4 regions of the Streptomyces sp. NPDC091387 genome follow, and region 4 is predicted to be linked to each of the others. Evidence: riboswitches for the same ligand, from Rfam matches in the RefSeq annotation. Region 4 holds a riboswitch; each other region holds the start of a gene.
The links. A riboswitch is a leader RNA that binds a small molecule or an ion and turns the genes downstream of it on or off. The one in region 4 is predicted to bind S-adenosylmethionine.

Region 1: linked by a shared signal. The riboswitch ahead of ACIQM0_RS14515 (putative leader peptide) and the one ahead of ACIQM0_RS07380 (aminotransferase class V-fold PLP-dependent enzyme) in region 4 are both predicted to bind S-adenosylmethionine.
Region 2: linked by a shared signal. The riboswitch ahead of ACIQM0_RS31145 (hypothetical protein) and the one ahead of ACIQM0_RS07380 (aminotransferase class V-fold PLP-dependent enzyme) in region 4 are both predicted to bind S-adenosylmethionine.
Region 3: linked by a shared signal. The riboswitch ahead of thrC (threonine synthase) and the one ahead of ACIQM0_RS07380 (aminotransferase class V-fold PLP-dependent enzyme) in region 4 are both predicted to bind S-adenosylmethionine.

Annotation. Positions count from the first base shown of each region.
Region 1 covers NZ_JBIVTZ010000006.1:147,759-150,766, forward strand. Annotated here, with positions in the region: gene ACIQM0_RS14505 (ATP-binding cassette domain-containing protein) at 1-100, shown strand, start outside; gene ACIQM0_RS14510 (glutathione S-transferase C-terminal domain-containing protein) at 185-868, opposite strand; gene ACIQM0_RS14515 (putative leader peptide) at 1,159-1,284, opposite strand; SAM riboswitch class IV at 1,262-1,407, opposite strand; SAM riboswitch class IV at 1,527-1,635, shown strand; gene ACIQM0_RS14520 (amino acid ABC transporter permease) at 2,009-3,008, shown strand, end outside.
Region 2 covers NZ_JBIVTZ010000017.1:156,418-159,425, forward strand. Annotated here, with positions in the region: gene ACIQM0_RS31140 (phosphocholine-specific phospholipase C) at 1-788, shown strand, start outside; SAM riboswitch class IV at 931-1,040, shown strand; gene ACIQM0_RS31145 (hypothetical protein) at 1,090-1,482, shown strand; gene ACIQM0_RS31150 (cytochrome P450) at 1,704-2,999, shown strand; gene ACIQM0_RS31155 (cytochrome P450) at 2,996-3,008, shown strand, end outside.
Region 3 covers NZ_JBIVTZ010000011.1:186,914-189,921, forward strand. Annotated here, with positions in the region: gene thrC (threonine synthase) at 3-1,298, opposite strand; SAM riboswitch class I at 1,316-1,442, opposite strand; gene ACIQM0_RS23685 (glucosyl-3-phosphoglycerate synthase) at 1,596-2,546, shown strand; gene ACIQM0_RS23690 (trehalose-6-phosphate synthase) at 2,604-3,008, shown strand, end outside.
Region 4 covers NZ_JBIVTZ010000003.1:114,984-117,991, forward strand. Annotated here, with positions in the region: gene ACIQM0_RS07370 (ubiquinol-cytochrome c reductase cytochrome b subunit) at 1-72, shown strand, start outside; gene trpD (anthranilate phosphoribosyltransferase) at 199-1,263, shown strand; SAM riboswitch class IV at 1,347-1,464, shown strand; gene ACIQM0_RS07380 (aminotransferase class V-fold PLP-dependent enzyme) at 1,637-3,008, shown strand, end outside.

The DNA.
Region 1 (3,008 bases), on a different contig from region 4:
CGACGGCGGCAGGCTCGTCTTCGAGGGCACCCCCGCCGACCTCGTCGCCGACCGCTCCACCCTCACCGGCCGGCACCTCGCGGCCTACGTCGGCGCCTGAGGGAGCCGTTGGACAAGAGGTTGACCTGAATGTCGCGTTGAACGAGAGGTGCACCGGGGCCTTCACCGGCTCCGGTGCGCCCAACTACGCGGGCCGGAGGCCGTCGTCCCGCTCCTGCGCGTCGGGGAAGGCGGGGTGGTCGCGCAGGCGGCCCACGTACTCCCGGAGCCGAGGACGGTCGCCGAGTGCGGCCGGGCCGAGACGGACGAGCGCGACCCACAGGTCCACATCCGCCGCCGTCAGTTCCCCGCCCAGTACGTAGGGCCGCAGGTCGAGGCGGTGATCCAGCAGGTCCAGCGTCGCCGATCGCTCCGCGGGCCCGGCGTCCGGGGTGACGTCGCAGTCCAGCAGGTCACGGAGGGCGTCGATGTCCGCGATGAGTCCCGGCGGGCGCAGAGCGGAGGGGCAGGCCTCGTCATGGCCGGACAGCAGGCCCGCGAGGTCGCGCAGGATGTCGGGGGTGTGGTTGCTGACGATCCGTCCGCTCCACCGGTCGCACAGCGCGGGCGCCGTCAGCGGTCCGTCGTAGTGGTGCATCGTCGCCTCGTACGCGCTGCGCAGCGAGGCGAACGCGCCGGGTGTCTCGGTGGGGTGTCCCAGGATCGTGGTGGCGACCGAGTCCTTGAGGCCGAGCAGGCCGAGAGTGATCGAGATGCGGAGCGAGCGCGGACAACTCGCCGACAGGAAGAGCTCGTAGCGGTGCGGCGCCGGGTAGAAGCCGCCGGCCAGACCGACACCGATACGGCTGTGGATGCGGGAGGGCTGCACGGCAGCCGCGGGACGAGGCTGCGTGGCGCACGGACTCGGACCCGGGGAAACCGGGCCGCATGCCATCGAGTTGCCTGTGCCGGAACTGCGCGAACCGGGACCGCGTGAACTGGAACTGCGCGAAACTGTCTCGGGCATGACTCTCCTATGGGAATCCCGGTGGGAATCCCTGCGGGAACGAGGAAGCCACCGCCGCCTTGTGGGCACCAGCGGCCGGATGTGGAATGGCTGCGCTCTCGTACCGGTCCGGACGGACCGAGCGGTCCGGTACGCGTCCGGATCTGTCCGGGCTAGTAAGCGCTGGAGACACGCAGCAGATCGATGTGCAGGCGCCTCGTCAAGCCGTTCCTGGACAATTCCCACCGGTCCCGACTTCGGGGCTCGCGAGACGCGAGACCACGCTTGCCCCGCCGCACCGGCGGGACCCGGTCGTCACCCGGGGCACCCCGTCGCGGTGGAAGGGTTGCCTGCCAGCGGGCCGGGGCCGATAACCGCCTGAGCAGGAGAATCCCGCACAGGAGGCGCTGACAATCGTGACCGTCCATGTCAGTTTCGGTGCGTCACGTGACGCAGTCAAGAAGGCCGCACGGGCCGTCTCGCCTGGTGGTCACCGGCGTTGACATTCGTTTCCGGCCGTGCCTAACTTGCGGCGCAGAACGGTCATGAGCGTCAGCGGAAATCCCTGGTGCGCCGGCCGGCAACCCTCGTACGCGGTGGGGTGCCCAGGTTCGGTCCGGACCGGATGACGTTCGGCGGGAGTGTAGGCCCCACGGGGCGGAATGGTGACGGTGAGAGCGATGCACGCAGCTGAGGGGATGGCTGCCTGGCGGTCCCGCGGCCGCGCCCTGCTGCTCTGCGCGGACCGCTCCGTCGACCTGCAGCGCGTCAACAGCGCACTGTGTAGCGCCGTTTCACGCGTGCTCTGTCAAGCCTGACGGCATTCCCGGCCCAGCCCTTCCCGGCCTCTGCCTTCCGGGCCTCTGCTCTCCGCGTTCTTGACGTCCACCGCTGTCGCGGTGCGCCCTCTCCCTGCCCGGCCCCCGTCCCGTGCCGTGTGCCGCGTCCCGCCGATTCGTCCCCGATCGGTGCGGCGTCGCCGCCGTCCGCGGTCCGGACTGTCCGAATCCGCTGGAGCCCTCCGTGAGTGAATCCCCTGGCATCGCTGTGTCCTCCGGATCAGCGCCGCCCGCCGAGGCGGCCCCCCGCCTCCACCCGCCCGCCGCGCCGAAGCCCCTGGCGGCGCAGCGGGTCCTTCCCCTGCTGCGCCCCGGCCGCTGGATCATCACAGCCGTCGTGCTCGTGCTGGTCGCCCAGATCGTCCACGGCCTGGTGACCAATCCCTTCTACCAGTGGGACCGGTTCTCGTACTGGTTCCTGCGGCCCACGATCCTCGACGGCCTGCTCATCACCCTCGAAGTCACCGTGTACAGCGCCGCTTTGGGACTGCTCGGCGGCGTACTGCTGGCACTGGCCAGGCTCTCCCCGAGCCCGGTGCTGCGTGGGGTCAGCTGGGGCTACACCTGGCTCTTCCGATCGGTGCCGCTGATCGTGGTCCTGCTGTTCCTCTACAACTTCAGCGCGCTCTACCGGACGCTGAGCATCGGAGTGCCGTTCGGCCCGGCGTTCTTCACGTTCGACGAGTCCCGCCTCGCCACCGACATGGCCGTCGCCGTCATCGGCCTGAGCCTCAACGAGGCGGCGTACGCCTCCGAAGTGGTCCGCGGCGGCATCCTCTCCGTCGACCAGGGCCAGCACGAGGCGGCCTCGGCCCTCGGCCTCCCGAGGCGCTACCAGTTCGCGAAGATCGTGTTTCCGCAGGCCCTGCGCTCCATCACCCCGAACTACGTCAACCAGCTGATCGGCCTGATCAAGGGCACCTCGCTGGTCTTCTACGTCTCTCTGCTCGACCTGTTCGGCTCCGTGCAGAGCATGGGCAGCAGCTACCCCGGCGACATCGTGCCGCTGCTGCTGGTGGCCACCGTCTGGTACCTGATTCTCACCAGCGTCGTGTCCGTCATCCAGTTCTACGTCGAGCGGCACTACTCGCGGGGCGCGCTGCGCACCCTGCCGCTGACCCCGTTGCAGAAGCTGCGGACCGGCCTCGGCGATCTGCGGGCCCGGGTCCGGAAGGAGACGGCGA
Region 2 (3,008 bases), on a different contig from region 4:
TCGGCGTGCACGAGCCCAACATCTCGCCCTGGCGGCGCACCGTCTGCGGCGATCTGACCTCGGCCTTCGACTTCAGCCGTACCGACACCGCGCCCGTCTCGCTGCCCTCCACGGACGGATACGCGCCGCCGGACAACGGCCGGCACCCCGACTACGTACCGGTGCCGCCGGTCTCCGGCAGTGTGCCGAAGCAGGAGCCCGGCTCGCGGCCCACCCGGCCGCTGCGGTACGCGCCCCTCGTGGACGGGGCGGCCGACCCGGCCTCCGGTAAGTACCGGCTGACCTTCAGTGGCGGCGACGCGGCCGGGGCGCAGTTCCTGGTGACGTCGGCGAACCGCACCGACGGACCCTGGACCTACACCACAGAGGCGGGCAAGACGCTCGCCGACAGCTGGAACACGGCCTACTCGAAGGACGTGACCGACCTCACCGTGCACGGCCCGAACGGGTTCCTGCGCGCTTTCCGGGGGCCCGGAAAGGCGGCAGGGCCGGAGGTGACCGCACGTCATGACCCGTCGAGCGGAGGACTCGAACTGACTTTCACTCATGCTGGTACGAGGACAGTCCAGTTGACCGTGCGGAACGCGGACACCTATGGCGGCGGGGCGCAGACCTTCGCGGTGCGTGCGGGGGCGACCGTGAAGCACGCCGTTGACCTGCGAGGGAGCCGGCGCTGGTACGACATCACGGTGGTGTCGGACGCGGACGCCACGTTCCTGCGGCGGTTCGCCGGGCACGTCGAGACGGGCAAGGCAGGAACGAGCGACCCGGGCTTCGTCACCTGCTGACCGAGCCCGACGGAGTGGCAGGTGAGGGGCAAGGGGGCGCGGGTCGGGTTCGGCCCGCGCCTGCGCCTCCCCTGACCGTCCGTCGGCTGTGCGTGCGCCGTCCGTCGGGGTCTGTCCCACGGGTGCGTTAGGGTTTTCGTCGGGTCATGAGTTCCAGCGCGCAGCCCCGGCTGGCTGGACGGCACCCCGCTCCGCTGCGGGTGCTCCGGGTGACGACCTGCCCCGTGCGCGAGGTGCGGGGAACAGCGGACCGCGGTGCAGAGCGCTCGGGGTCCATCATCCCCGGAAGGCGGGACCCACCATGCTGCGTCATCTCACCGAGAACGGCTCCGTGCGGAGCGACGGCTGCGACCGGTACGCCGCAGGCCACCAGGTGCACTGGATCCATGCCAAGAAGTGCCGGCAGGAGCCCGGCCAGGCCGTCGAGATACTGCTGACCGCCGGTGACGTCCGGGACGACGGGTGGGTCGAGCTGCGTGCCGCGTTCGACTACGCGGGCGCCCTTCCAGCGGTCTGGACGCACTCTCCGGACGTGCTGCGGGAGACACTCGCCGGTCATCGCGGACGCGTGTACTGGCTGTCCCGGTGGCACGCGCTGAAGCTGGTGGACGGAGAAGACCCGGCCGCCGCGCTCGTCAACGTCGCCCTGGAGGGCGGCGATTTGTGCGATGCCCAGGGTTCCGGGCGGTCGTAGTCCGGGTCCGGCCGGGCGCGCTGGCCGCCCACCGGCTCCGGGTGGCCGGGGCGGTACCCGCAGATGTTGGTCAATTGTGCGCAGATGTCGGCCAGTTGCTTCGCTCTGACTGCACATTTGATCGCCGTTGACCGCTGTGGCATCACATAAAATCCTTATAGTGGGCGTGCGTTGATCGCACGATCGTGACGCGTGAAGCTTCCGCCACAGGAGTCAGGACGATGACGCGCCCATCCTCCGCACGGCCCGAGCCCGCCTCGCCCCCTCCGGAGTGCCCCGCACACACGAGGCCCGGGGCCGTGCCGCTCGGCGGCCCCTCGTTCCAGACCGAGCCACAGGCCGTCTACCGCGCCATGCGCCGTGATCACGGGCCGGTCGTCCCCGTGGAGCTGCCGGGCGGGTTCCCCGCCTGGCTGGTCATCGGATACCGCGAACTCCATCAAGTCACCAGCGACGGCGAGCTGTTCCCGCGCGATGTCGGTCTGTGGAACCAGTGGGAGCACATCCCCGAGGACTGGCCGCTGCTGCCCATGGTCGGGCGGCCGCTGCCGTCCATCTACTTCAGCGCGGGGGACGAGCACCGGCGCCACGCCCGGATGGTCGGACCCGCCCTCGAAGGGGCCGATCCGTTCGAGATCCGCAACCACTGCGAGGAGCTGGCCGACCGGCTGATCGACGCCGTGTGCAGCCGGGGTGCCGCCGACCTCGTCGCCGACTTCTGCGAGCCCTTACCCGTGCTCGTCCTCGCACGGCTGGTCGGGTTCCCCGATGACGAAGGCGCCCATATCGCGCAGGTGTTGAAGGACCTGGCCGACGGTGGTCCGGGCGCACAGGAGGCCCATCTGCGATTCGGGGAGCACATGCGGCGGCTGGTCGCCGCCAAGCGGGCCGAGCCCGGGGACGACGTGACCTCCCGGATGCTCGCCTTCCCCGAGGCGTTCACCGACGAGGAGTACATGCTCGACCTGATGGCCATCACGGCCGCCGGGCACCTCACCACCGCTGACTGGATCAGTAACTCCCTGCGGCTGATGCTCACCGAGGACGAGTTCGCCGAATCGATGGCGGGCGGGCGGCGCAGCGTGGCCGAGGCCATGAACGCGGTGCTCTGGGAGGACGCGCCGACGCAGATCCTCGCCGGACGCTGGGCCGCCCGGGACACCCAGCTCGGCGGGCAGCGGATCAGGGCGGGGGACATGCTGCTGCTCGGGCTCGGCGCCGCCAACACCGATCCGCTGATCAGGCAGAGCCTGTCCGGCAGCGCTGCCTCCGCCCAAGGGGGCAACGGCGCGCATCTCGCCTTCAGCCACGGCGAGTACCGGTGCCCCTTCTCCGCTCAGGAGATCGCCGAGACCATCGCGCGTACCGGCATCGAGGTGCTGCTCGACCGGCTGCCCGACCTCGAGCTGGGCGTCGCCGTCGCGGACCTCGTACGGCGGCCCTCCGCGTTTCTGCGCGGGACGACCTCGCTCCCCGTCCGGTTCACCCCCGTTCGTACGACAGGAGACCTCTCGTGACCTGCCCTC
Region 3 (3,008 bases), on a different contig from region 4:
GGTCAGCCGGCGGTGCCGAGGCCCGCGGCGCGGAAGGCGTCCAGGCTCGGCCGGATCGTCGCGGTCGCCTGCGAGGTGGCGGCCACGGCGTCCAGTGTCTTGAGGCCGTCGCCGGTGTTCAGGATGACGGTGGTGAGCGACGGGTCGAGGAGGCCGGCCTCGATCAGCTTCTTCGTCACGCCGACCGTCACCCCGCCCGCGGTCTCGGCGAAGATGCCCTCGGTGCGCGCCAGCAGCTTGATCGCGTCGACGACCTGTTCGTCGTTGACGTCCTCGACGGCGCCGCCGGTGCGGCGGGCGATGTCCAGGACGTACGGGCCGTCGGCCGGGTTGCCGATCGCCAGGGACTTGGCGATCGTGTTCGGCTTCTGCGGCCGCACGACGTCGTGACCGGCCTTGAAGGCGGTGGAGACCGGGGAACAGCCCTCGGCCTGGGCACCGAAGATCCGGTACGGCCTGTCCTCGACCAGACCGAGCTTGATCAGCTCCTGGAGACCCTTGTCGATCTTCGTGAGCTGCGAGCCGGACGCGATCGGGATGACGATCTGGTCGGGCAGCCGCCAGCCGAGCTGCTCGCAGATCTCGTACGCGAGCGTCTTGGAACCCTCGCCGTAGTACGGCCGGAGGTTGACGTTGACGAAGCCCCAGCCCTCGCCGAGCGGGTCGCCGATGAGCTCCGAGCAGAAGCGGTTGACGTCGTCGTAGTTGCCCTCGATGCCGACCAGCTCACCGCCGTACACCGCGGCCATGACGACCTTGCCCTGCTCCAGGTCGTGCGGGATGAACACGCACGACCGCAGACCGGCGCGGGCCGCGGCGGCGCCCACCGCACCGGCGAGGTTGCCGGTGGAGGAGCAGGAGAGCGTGGTGAAACCGAAGGCGCGGGCGGCCTCGACGGCGATCGCGACGACGCGGTCCTTGAAGGAGTGCGTCGGGTTGCCGGAGTCGTCCTTGACGTACAGGCCGCCGGTGACGCCCAGCTCACGGGCGAGGTTGTCGGCCTTGACCAGCTTGGTGAAGCCGGGGTTGAGGTTGGGCTTGTCCGCGACGTCGGAGGGGACCGGCAGCAGCGGCGCGTAGCGCCAGATGTTGTCGGGGCCGGCCTCGATGCGCTTCTTCAGCTCGTCCGGGGAGCCGCTCGGCAGGTCGTACGCCACTTCGAGCGGCCCGAAACAGGTCGCACAGGCGAAAAGGGGGCCGAGCTCGAATCGCTCTCCGCACTCGCGGCAGGAAAGCGCCGCGGCGGGACCAAGGTCCACAGAAGACTCGGGGTTTGCTGCAACAGTCTGCACAGCCATGATGGCGAGGCCCTTTCTCCTCATCTTCCTCGTGACGCATTTCGTCACAAGACGGAATTGGCACCTTCCCCACCTGACCTCGCGGTCGGCTGGATGGTTGCCGGGACTTCAACGGGCCGTTCCCTCTGTCCCTCTGGATGAGCGCTGTGGCACTGGACCATGGATCCAGGCGTTTATCAGCGGATGGACCCCGGCATGCCACGGCCATCTGCGTTGTTCAAGACTGTAACCGAAGCACCGGACTGTTGAGATAGTCGTCCGAACCGCGAGATGGATCACATACAGGGAGTATCGACCGTGCTGGAAGAGGTCGAAGGCTGGCTGACCAGGCGTTCCTGGTCCTCCGCCGACCGCCCGCTGGAGCAGCTCCTGGCCGCCAGGGACCGCGACCCGCGCCGCGGGAGCGTGAGTGTCGTCCTGCCCGCGCTCAACGAGGCGGCGACGGTCGGGGACATCGTCCGGGTGATCCGGCGCGAGCTCATGGAGAAGGTCCGGCTGGTCGACGAACTCGTGGTGATCGACTCCGGCTCCACGGACGCCACCGCAGAGGTCGCCCGCCGGGCGGGCGCCCGGGTGATCCACCGGGACGCGATCCTGCCCCGGGTCCCGGCCGTCCCCGGCAAGGGCGAGGTGCTCTGGCGGTCACTCCTGGCGACCGGCGGTGACATCGTCTGCTTCATCGACGCGGACCTCAAGGACTTCTCGGCGGACTTCGTCTCCGGCATCGTCGGCCCACTGCTGACCGACCCCTCGATCCAGTTCGTCAAGGCGATGTACGACCGCCCCCTCGGGGACACCGCAGGCCAGGGCGGCCGGGTCACCGAGCTGGTGGCGCGGCCGCTGCTCAATCTGCACTGGCCGCAGCTGGCCGGCTTCGTCCAGCCGCTGGGCGGCGAGTACGCCGTGCGCCGCTCCCTGCTCGAACAGCTGCCGTTCCCGGTCGGTTACGGAGTGGAGCTGGGGCTGCTCGTCGACGCCCTGCACACGGTCGGCCTGGACGCGCTCGGCCAGGTGGACGTCGGCGTCAGGAAACACCGCCACCAGGACGGCCAGGCGCTCGGCCGGATGGCGGCGGCCATCTACCGGACCGCTCAGCTGCGGCTCTCCCGGGGGCATCTGGTCCGCCCCTCGCTGACCCAGTTCGAGCGCGGCGAACACGGGTTCGTCCCGCACACGTACCCGGTGGACACAGAGGAGCGGCCGCCGATGCGCGAGATCGAGGAGTACGTCTCACGCCGCGCGGCGTGACCGGAGCACGGCCGCACGCACGTTTGGACCGTTCGGGATCGGGCTAGATTCCGCAGCATGGTCTCCGAGCACGCCCCTCAGCCCGCCGCCGCCCAGGTACTCGTCGCGTCCAACCGCGGTCCGGTCTCGTACGCGCTCCGCGAGGACGGCTCGCTCGACGCGAAACGGGGCGGGGGCGGGCTCGTCTCCGGGCTGAGCGCGGTGGACGACAAGATGTGGGTCTGCGCCGCACTCGGTGACGGCGACCGCGAGGCGGTGCGCCGCGGGGTCGGCGAGCCGGGCGTACGGATGCTCGACATCGACGCGGACGTGCACGCCGACGCGTACAACGGGATCGCGAACTCGGTGCTCTGGTTCGTCCACCACCTGCTCTACCAGACCCCCGTGGAACCCGTCTTCGACGCGGAGTTCCGCCGGCAGTGGGCCTCCTTCGAGGCCTACAACCGGGCCTTCGCCCAGGCG
Region 4 (3,008 bases):
GAGAACAACCAGATCGTCAAGCCTTCCGCCGAGGAGTACAAGGAGATCACCGACGGCCACGGCCACCACTGATCACCTGAACTGATCGCCACAGCAGGAGCCCCGCCCATCCATACGATGGACGGGGCTCTTCGCTGTCCCCGGCGCTCGATAGGGTGGTCACATCCCCTTATCGGCTGTGGACCCCAGGAGCGGACCATGAACGTTGTGACCCCGGTCGGCGGCGACAGCGTGGCGGCTCGTTCCTGGCCCGGCGTGCTGACCCCGCTGCTGCGCGGCGAGGACCTGAGCGCCGACGACACCGCGTGGGCGATGGACCGCATCATGAGCGGTGAGGCGACCGACGTGCAGATCGCCGGCTTCGCGGTCGCCCTGCGCGCCAAGGGCGAGACCGTCACGGAGGTCACCGGTCTGGTCCGTGCGATGTACGAGCACGCCACCACCATCCACGTACCCGGCCGTACGGTCGACATCGTCGGCACCGGCGGCGACATGGCCAAGACGGTCAACATCTCCACCATGTCCGCGATCGTGGTGGCGGGGGCCGGGGCCAAGGTCGTCAAGCACGGCAACCGCGCCTCCTCCTCCGCGAGCGGCTCCTCCGACGTCCTGGGCAAGCTCGGCGTCAACCTGGACCTGCCGCCGCAGCGCGTGGTCGAGGTGGCCGAGGAAGCGGGCATCACCTTCTGTTTCGCGGTGAAGTTCCACCCCGCCCTGCGGTACGCGGCGAAGGCGCGGTCGGAGCTCGGTGCCCCGACCACCTTCAACATCCTCGGCCCGCTCACCAATCCGGCCCAGGTCCGTTCCCAGGCCATCGGCGTCGCCGACCTGCGGATGGCGCCCATCGTCGCGGGCGTGCTCGCGGAACGCGGCAACTCCGCGCTGGTCTTCCGCGGCGACGACGGCCTGGACGAGCTGACCACCACCGCGACCTCCCGGGTCTGGGTGGCCCGGGACGGCGTCGTGCGCGAGCAGGCCTTCGACCCGCGCGACGTCGGCCTGGAACTGGTGCCGGTGGAAGCGCTGCGCGGCGCCGACGCCTCGTACAACGCCGATGTGGCCCGCCGCCTGCTGGCCGGCGAGAGGGGCCCGGTACGGGACGCCGTCCTGCTCAACTCGGCGGCGGCCCTGGTCGCGCTGGACCAGGGGGAGGGCACGCTCACCGAGCAGCTCGCCGCCGGTATCGCGAAGGCAGCCGAGTCCATCGACTCCGGGTCCGCCGGCCGGGTGCTGGAGAGATGGGTCAGGGCGAGCAACGCCTGACCGTACGGAACGCGAGGCGGGGCGCAGTCCAGATCATGGACTGCGCCTTGCGCGTTCCGGTACGTATGGCAAGATGCTGGGCAGGTCATGAGTGACAGCGACTACGGCCCCGGCCCGCTGTCCGGCAACCCTCCGTCCGTGGCGGGGTGCCCCGGGTGAAGACCAGGCCGTAGGCAGCGAGGTCTGCGGCAAGCGCGGACCCCTCGACGTCCTAGACGTCCACCCGTGGGGTCCTGGTCCTCAGGGAGCCTCTGTGAGCAAGCGAATGCGATAGGGCTTTTCGGCCCTCCTCCGCACACCCTCTTTTCTTCCCTCCGTGCTGCCGCGTACCCGCAGGCACGCGGAATTCGCCTGCCTGTTACGGGAGTCCGCCATGTCTGTCTTCACCGCTGCCGCCGACCAGTCCATTTGTGCCCCTCTGCCGGTTCTGGGCAAGGATGTGAGGGTTCCGCTGGTGACCGGCGGTGAGGTCACCTACGCCGCGCTCGACTACGCCGCCAGCGCCCCGGCCCTGCAGCGGGTGTGGGACGACGTCGCCGCGTACGCGCCGTACTACGGCAGCGTCCACCGCGGCGCCGGCTACCTCTCGCAGCTCTCCACGGACCTCTTCGAGTCCAGCCGCGTCACCGTCGCGGAGTTCCTCGGCTGCCGCGCCGACGACCAGGTGATCTTCACCCGGTCGACCACTGACTCGCTCAACCTGCTGGCCGCCGCGGTCCCCGCCGACTGCCAGGTCTTCGTCTTCGAGACCGAGCACCACGCGTCCCTGCTGCCCTGGCGCGACGCCCGGGTGACCTACCTGAACGCCCCGCGCACCCCCGCCCAGGCCGTCGCCACGCTGGAGCGGGCCCTCGCCGACCGTGACCCCTACGGCCCCGCGCTGGTCTGCGTCACCGGCGCCTCCAACGTCACCGGTGAGCTGTGGCCGGTCAAGGAGCTCGCCGCCGCCGCGCACGCCCACGGCGCGCGGATCGTGCTGGACGCCGCGCAGCTGGCCCCGCACCACCCCGTCGACATCGCCGAGCTGGACGTGGACTGGGTCGCCTTCTCCGGACACAAGCTGTACGCGCCGTTCGGCTCCGGCGTCCTGGCCGGCCGCTCCGACTGGCTGCGCGACGCCGAGCCCTACCTGGCCGGCGGCGGCGCCTCCCGCAAGGTCGCCCGGCGCACCGACGGCGGGGTGGACGTCGAGTGGCACACCACCGCCGCACGCCACGAGGCCGGTTCCCCCAACGTTATCGGCGTCTACTCCATCGCCTCCGCCTGCAAGGCGCTCACCGAGGCCGGATTCGACGGCCTGGTCGCCCGGGAGCAGCAGCTCGTCACCATGGTCCGCGCCGGCCTCGCCGAGGTCCCCGAGGTCAAGGTGCTCTCGCTGTTCGGTGACGACGCCCCGCGGGTCGGCGTCATCTCCTTCGTGGTGGAGGGCTGGAACAGCTCGCACTTCGCCGCGGCGCTCTCCGCCGAGTACGGCATCGGGGTGCGCGACGGACTGTTCTGTGCCCACCCGCTGGTGCGCACCCTGCTCGGCAGCGACCCGCAGGACGTCGGTGAGTGCGGTGCGCCGGAGGCCGAGCCGGGCGAGAGGTCGCTCAACGCGATCCGGGTCAGCTTCGGTGCCGGTACGCCGGACGAGCACATCGAGCGCTTCGTGCGGGCGGTCAAGGAGCTGGTGAGCGAGGGCGCCCAGTGGAAGTACCGCACCGAGGACGGCCGTTGCGTCCCGGACCGGGGTACCGCCCAGG